Regions from separate parts of the Mesorhizobium sp. M7D.F.Ca.US.004.01.2.1 genome, predicted to be linked through region 1. Evidence: riboswitches for the same ligand, from Rfam matches in the RefSeq annotation. Region 1 holds a riboswitch; the other holds the start of a gene.
What was found. A riboswitch is a leader RNA that binds a small molecule or an ion and turns the genes downstream of it on or off. The one in region 1 is predicted to bind cobalamin.
Positions count from the first base shown of each region.

Region 2: it holds a riboswitch for cobalamin, as region 1 does, so the genes downstream of both, EN993_RS11365 (CbtB domain-containing protein) here and EN993_RS11780 (DUF1636 family protein) in region 1, are expected to answer to the same signal.

Region 1 covers NZ_RZRQ01000061.1:4,356-7,558, reverse strand. Annotated here, with positions in the region: gene EN993_RS11790 (ABC transporter substrate-binding protein) at 1-448, opposite strand, end outside; gene EN993_RS11785 (ABC transporter ATP-binding protein) at 500-1,288, opposite strand; gene EN993_RS11780 (DUF1636 family protein) at 1,285-1,689, opposite strand; cobalamin riboswitch at 1,782-1,989, opposite strand; gene EN993_RS11775 (AraC family transcriptional regulator) at 2,255-3,088, shown strand; gene EN993_RS11770 (alanine racemase) at 3,093-3,203, opposite strand, start outside.
Region 2 covers NZ_RZRQ01000057.1:20,444-23,646, reverse strand. Annotated here, with positions in the region: gene EN993_RS11370 (aromatic ring-hydroxylating dioxygenase subunit alpha) at 8-1,183, opposite strand; cobalamin riboswitch at 1,323-1,520, shown strand; gene EN993_RS11365 (CbtB domain-containing protein) at 1,556-1,735, shown strand; gene EN993_RS11360 (CbtA family protein) at 1,751-2,557, shown strand; gene cobU (bifunctional adenosylcobinamide kinase/adenosylcobinamide-phosphate guanylyltransferase) at 2,550-3,062, shown strand; gene cobO (cob(I)yrinic acid a,c-diamide adenosyltransferase) at 3,064-3,203, shown strand, end outside.

The sequences.
Region 1 (3,203 bases):
CCATCGAGGCGGCCGGGCGGTTCTTGTCGAGATGAACGCAGCTTTCCGTCAGCACCAGCGTCTTGATGCCGTGCGGGGCAAGCGTATCGGGTGTCACTTCGCCGCCCGGCTTCATGCCGTAGTACCAGCCGGCGAAGAAGAAATCGGGCTCGACGGCGACGAGGTTTTCGAGTGTCGGGTATTTCGGCGCCAGTTCCGGGATCGAGCCCTGCTCGGCCTTGAACTCGGGACCGACCTTGTACCATCCGGTGATGCCGGTCAGGCCGACGATCGACGGCTGCAGTTTCAGCGCGAAAGCCATCTCGGCCATGTTGAGATCATGGATCACGGCGCGCTTCGGTGCGGCATCGAAGGTCAGCGGTTTGCCGCAGCTGTCGACGGTCACGGGGAAGGCCAGGGCTGTCGAGGCCAGAAGCGAGAAGGCAAGCGAAAAGGCAAGGCGTTTCACGGGGTGTTGCTCCTTTGTGGATGGGATGGGTCGAATACCGAATGGCTTCAATCAGGACGGCGGCGCGGCACGGTTTGGCACTTCGAACACCGTCAGTTCGCGGTCTTCGGTCGGATGGCGCAGACGCAGAACATCGATGCCGAAAATCTCGCGGATCAGTTTTTGGGTCAGCGCTTCGCGCGGCGCGGCGAGCGCTTGCAGACGCGCGTGGTTCATCACCACCACCTTGGTGGCGAACGGCGCGACCAGCGCCAGATCGTGCAGCACCGCGATCACGGTCATGCTAAGGCCGGCCACGAGTTCGAGCAGTTCGCCGCGGGCGCGCGGATCGAGATGGTTGGTCGGCTCATCAAGGAACAGGATCTTTGGCTGCTGGGCGATGGCGCGGGCCAGTTGGGCACGCTGGCGCTCGCCGCCCGACAGCGAGCCGATGGTGCGGCCAAGCAGCGGCAGCAGGCCGGCCCGGCGCAGCGCATCGACGACAATATCGCGTTCCTCGCTCCTGCGTCTCAGCCCGGCGTGCGGGACCCGGCCAAGCTCGACATAGTCGATCACCGCCAGCCGCGGATCGGGCTGGTCGGTCTGGCCGACAACGGCCATATGCAGTGCCCGCTCGGCGGCCGAAATCCTGTCCAGCCGGCGCCCAGTGAGCTTCACCTCGCCGGAACTCGGCCGCAGCATGCCCGACAGCATGCGCACCAGCGTCGTCTTGCCGGCGCCATTGGGACCGATGATGGCAAGGCGGTCGCCAGCGGCCACCGACAGGCTGACCGCCTGAACCAGATCCCGCCCATTCGCCATGGCGCAGAGGTCATGGGCTTCGAGGAGCGCTGCGGTCATCGGCTGCCGCCCGCCGGATTGCCCGAACCGGGAATGCGGGCCAGCGTCTTGCCGGCCAATCCCGCCGGACGCTGACCGGAACTGCACCAGCCATCGGCGAGCGACGCGTAGAGTCTGGCGAATCGCACGAGGTCGCCGACATCGGCGCGCGCGTCGATGGAGCCGAAGAGATAGGCAGCTTTACCGTGTGCCTGAAACGCGACGGTCAGCGGCCGCGAGCAGCCCGCCATGCAGGCCACGCCTTCGACCGCGAAGCCGCGCGCAACGGCCGGCTCATGCTGGGCCGAAAGCCGGGAGCGCAAATCGGTGCAAAGGTCTTCCCCGGACCTGACCCCGGTCACAAGGTCACAGCAAAGCGTGCACACGATGATGCGATGGATGGGATCGATGGAGCCGTCCAACTTTCCGTCACTTTCCAAAACTGGCGACGGAAGGAAGCTGGCGAGCCGGCCGACAAGACCGAGATTCGCGTTTCCTCCCGGCACACCCCGTCCGGTCAACTCATGCTGATGGCAGGTCTCCTGGCTCGCGGGTCGTTGCGCCATCCAGCCTTCCCAGCCTTGCCGGCCAGTGGCATTCATGGATTTTGCTCGCCGCTTACAGTTGCGGGGGCAGCCACGGCCTCGATCCCTGGGGATCTCACCGCGTTCCCTTTTCACCCCTCGCCTTTCGACTCGGGGACCATCACCGCCTCAGCGTAGTTTTGCGCCGATCGCATCGCAACGGATTTCTCGGATGGAGTGATGGGCCACGTGAGGGAGGCAGACATTGCACGCTCGCGGTGTGTAATAATATAACGTTCTATAAAGTGTCGCCTGGCGCTGTCAAGCGAAGCGCTTGACGTGCTGGGCCATATCGGTGCGCGAACTGCGACGGGATTGGCGCGGATTGCGCCGGATGCGCAATTTCGATCAAACTGGCCGCGCCAGGGAACGGCATCATGATCTGGCCAATGCGAGAAGAAAAATGAACCCGACCGAGAAAGCGCTGTGGTTCGTCGAGAGCCATCTGCCGGAAGCGATCTCGCTCGACGATGTCGCCCAAAGCAGCGGCGTGTCGCGTTTTCATGTGACGCGGGCTTTCGGCGCTGCCACCGGCCGCTCGGTGATGGGCTACATGCGCTCGCGCCGGCTGACCGAAGCGGCACGCAAGCTGGCCGGCGGGGCGCCCGACATCCTCAGCGTTGCGCTCGATGCCGGCTACAACTCGCATGAGGCGTTCACCCGTGCCTTCCGCGACCAGTTCGGCACCACGCCGGAACTGGTGCGCGCGCAAGGCACGACTAAGACCCTCGACCTTGTGGAGCCAATCCTGATGGACCATTCCCTGCTCAGCACACTCGAACCGCCGCGCTTCGAGACCAGCCGGCCCTTCCTTATCGGTGGCTTTGGCGAACGCTACAGTTGCGAGAGCAGCGCCGGCATTCCGATGCAGTGGCAGCGCTTCAGTCCCTATATCGGCAACATCCCCGGCGAGATCGCCGGCGTTTTCTACGGCGTCTGCCTCAACGGCGACGACGCGGGCAATTTCGACTATGTGGTCGGCGTCGAAGTGTCCGATTTTGCGGACTTGCCGAAGGAGTTCTACCGGGTGAGGGTGCCGGCGCAGAAATACGCGGTGTTCTCGCATCGGGAGCACATCTCGACAATCCGCCGCACGATCAACACGATCTGGAACAGCTGGCTACCCGCCTCCGGTCATGACATCGCAGATGCACCGGAATTCGGGCGCTATGGTCCCGAATTCGATGCCCACAGCGGCAATGGCGGGTTGGAGATCTGGGTGCCGGTCAAGGCGTAGGCGATCATGCCATTGGCAGCGCCGGCCAGCGATCGACTATCCTGCCGCCGGAAAACACCGCGATCGATCCAAACTGCTGCAGCACGGCCTCGCTCTGCGTCGGGCGCAGGAAGGC
Region 2 (3,203 bases), on a different contig from region 1:
TCGCCGACTAGGCGGTTGCCTCGCGTGCCGCATGCCGCTCGCGCACCCAGTTGTGGAAGCGGTGCAGGTCGTATTCCTCGGGCATCAGCACGCCGGCTTGGTGGCGCAGCGAGCGCAGGCCTCTCTGGTTGACCTCGCAGATCGTCGCATCCTCCTCCAGCACCTGCGTGCCGAAGGCAACGATGTTGTCGATGTCGGTCGTGGCGAGCGCCTCGGGCGCAAACAGCCATTCCGCGACAAGCTCGGTCTGCTCGGGGCCGAGCGGTACCAGCCGGACTGACCTGACATAGTCGACATGGCCGACGATGAACATCGACGGCAGGCTGGTGGCATAGGTCTGGCCCGTGGCGCGCTCGACTGGCGTGAGGTTGGCGAAGACCGGCCCATGCGCCTGGCCGTCGCGCGACCATGTTTCGGCTCCTGCACGCAGGCCGCCGGAAAATTCCGGTGCATCATTGTCGGCGTGGCGAGCCCATTCGGGATCGTCGTGCCGGCCCATCAGGCCACGGCCATAGATCGGCACCAGCCGCGACAGGTCCTTGTGGACGCCCGGGCAATGCAGGCACTCGTTGAAGTTTTCCCAAAAGATCTTCCAGTTGCAGTTCATCACCTTGCGCAGTACGTGGCCGCTGACCAGCGTCTCCAGCGGCCAATTGCCGAGATCGCCGGAGGCGGGATCGAAGGATGCCTGCGCCGAACCGGTCGCGTCTTCGGTGAGGTTGATGAAGACGAAGCCGCGCCACACCGAGAGTGCGACCCGATAAAGGGGGTGGCCGGCCTTGTCGAAGCCTTCCGGCAGCGATTTCGACGGCACGCGCACGAGGTCGCCACGCAGGGAATAGGACCAGGCGTGGTAGGGGCAGGTGATCAGTCGCGCCTTCAGCCGGCCTTCGCTTTCCTGGCAAAGCTGCGAGCCGCGATGGCGGCAGGTGTTGTGAAAGGCGCGCAGCTCGCCGGTCTCGTCCCGCAACACGACGATGTCCTGCGTGCCGATGCGGAATCGGCGGAAAGCCAGTGGTTGCGCTAGGTCGGCCTCGCGGCAGACGAGCAGCCAGCTTCGATACCAGATGGCGTCGAGATCCTTTTGATAGGCTTCTGCGTCCCAATAGGTCGACGAGGGCAGGGTCGGTTCGGCCCGGGTCAGGCCGTTGTAGGGATCGCGCTCGCTGGCAATGGGCTGCATGGCTGGCTTCCTCTAGAGATGTCAGCCGACACCCGGCCAGGAAAATTGTCAATTGCGGCACCGGCGGGTCTCGGCTGGTACGACGCATTCGCGATGGTTGCCGGCGGAATTTGGTTTGCCGGAGGCGAGGATTCTGCCTATAGTCACCAATGTCGTCGGTTCCATTTTGGAGCCAAGAGGGAATGCGGTGAGGGCGAGTTTCGCCCAATGCCGTGGCTGCCCCCGCAACTGTGTGCGGTAGTCCTCTCCATATGCCACTGAAGATGTTTTCTTCGGGAAGGTGGGGAAGGGCGCTGATCCGCGAGCCAGGAGACCTGCCGGCGACAGGAAACTGACTTCGATGCCCTCGGGTGGAGGGCGAAAGGACAAGATATGACTACCGCTTCCGTCTCCCTCGGCGCCTCCGTCTCCTCGCAGTCGCGCTTCATGCAGCTCGCTCTTGCTGCGTTTCTCGGCATTTTCGTGATGGGCTTTGTCGGCTTCTCGCATATCGATGCGGTCCACAATGCGGCTCACGACTATCGCCATTCGATGGCGTTTCCCTGCCACTGACGAGGATCTGACATCATGAACCTGTTTCGCAACGTCGTGTTCATCGCGGCGATCGCAGGGCTCGTGGCCGGCGTCGTTCTCGCCTGCATGCAGGCCTATGCCACCGTGCCACTCATCCTCAAGGCGGAAGTCTACGAACAGGCTGGAGGCGGCCATGAACATGAGCACGCTGCCGCTCCGGCGGCGCCTGCCGATACCACCAGCGGCAACGCGATGAGTTCGGCCGCACCGGCAACAAACTCCATGAGCGCTGCCACGCCGGCACCGGCGGCACCCGCGGAAGACGAGGGTTGGGCGCCGGCAGACGGTTTCGAGCGTTTCGCGTTCAGCGTGCTTGCCAATATCGTCACCGGTATCGGCTTCGCGCTGATCCTGGTCGCGGTTTCGGAATTCGCCGGCGGCATCGGCAATTGGCGCCAGGGCGTGTTCTGGGGCCTTGCCGGCTTTGCCGTGTTTACGCTGGCGCCTGGCCTCGGCCTGCCACCGGAACTGCCGGCCATGCCGGCTGCCGATCTGACCGAGCGCCAGATCTGGTGGTGGGCAACGGTGGCGGCGACCGCGGCCGGGCTCGGCCTGATCGCCTTCCGAAAGTCGCTGCCGCTGGCGATCTTGGCTGTGGCCTTGATCGTCGCGCCGCATATTGTCGGCGCGCCGCAGCCCGACAGTTACAAGACGGCGATTCCGGAAGGCCTGCATCACCAGTTCGTGGTGGCGGTGACAGTGACCAATCTGGTGTTCTGGCTGGTGCTCGGCGCGGTCGTCGGCGTGGTGCGCGGCCGCTTCACCGGCACCGCGACCAGCCTGCGCGACAGCTTTGCCTGATCGCAAGCTTACCTTTCTCATCGGTGGTGCGCGCTCCGGCAAGAGCGCGCACGCCGAAACCCTGGCGACGGGTTTGCCGCCGCGTTGGACCTATGTCGCCACGGCGCAAGCCTATGATGACGAGATGCGTGAGCGCATCGCGCTGCACCGCTCACGGCGCGGCGAAGGCTGGACGACCATCGACGCACCGCTCGATCTCGCCGGCGCGCTCGGGGCCTTGCCTGACAACCAGCCTGTGCTTATCGACTGCCTGACACTGTGGCTGACCAACCATATGCTCGCCGACCACGATCTCGAGCTTGAATGCCGTCGGCTGGCGGACGTGCTGTCGCGGCCGCGTGGACCCTGGTTCGTGGTGTCCAATGAAGTCGGCCAGGGCATCGTGCCCGACAATGCACTGGCACGCCGTTTCCGCGACGCCGCCGGCCGGCTCAACCAGCAGGTCGCTGCCATCGCCGATACGGTGCTGCTGATGGTGGCGGGGCTGCCGCTCCAGGTGAAATGACATGACCGATATCGACAACAAGGACGAAGAGCGCCACCGCGCCAAGATGGCCAAGCGCAAGGCCGTGCAGGATGCCGAGGTGGCGAGCAAGACGGTCGAGAAGGGGCTGCTGATCGTCAACACCGGCCCGGGCAAGGGCAA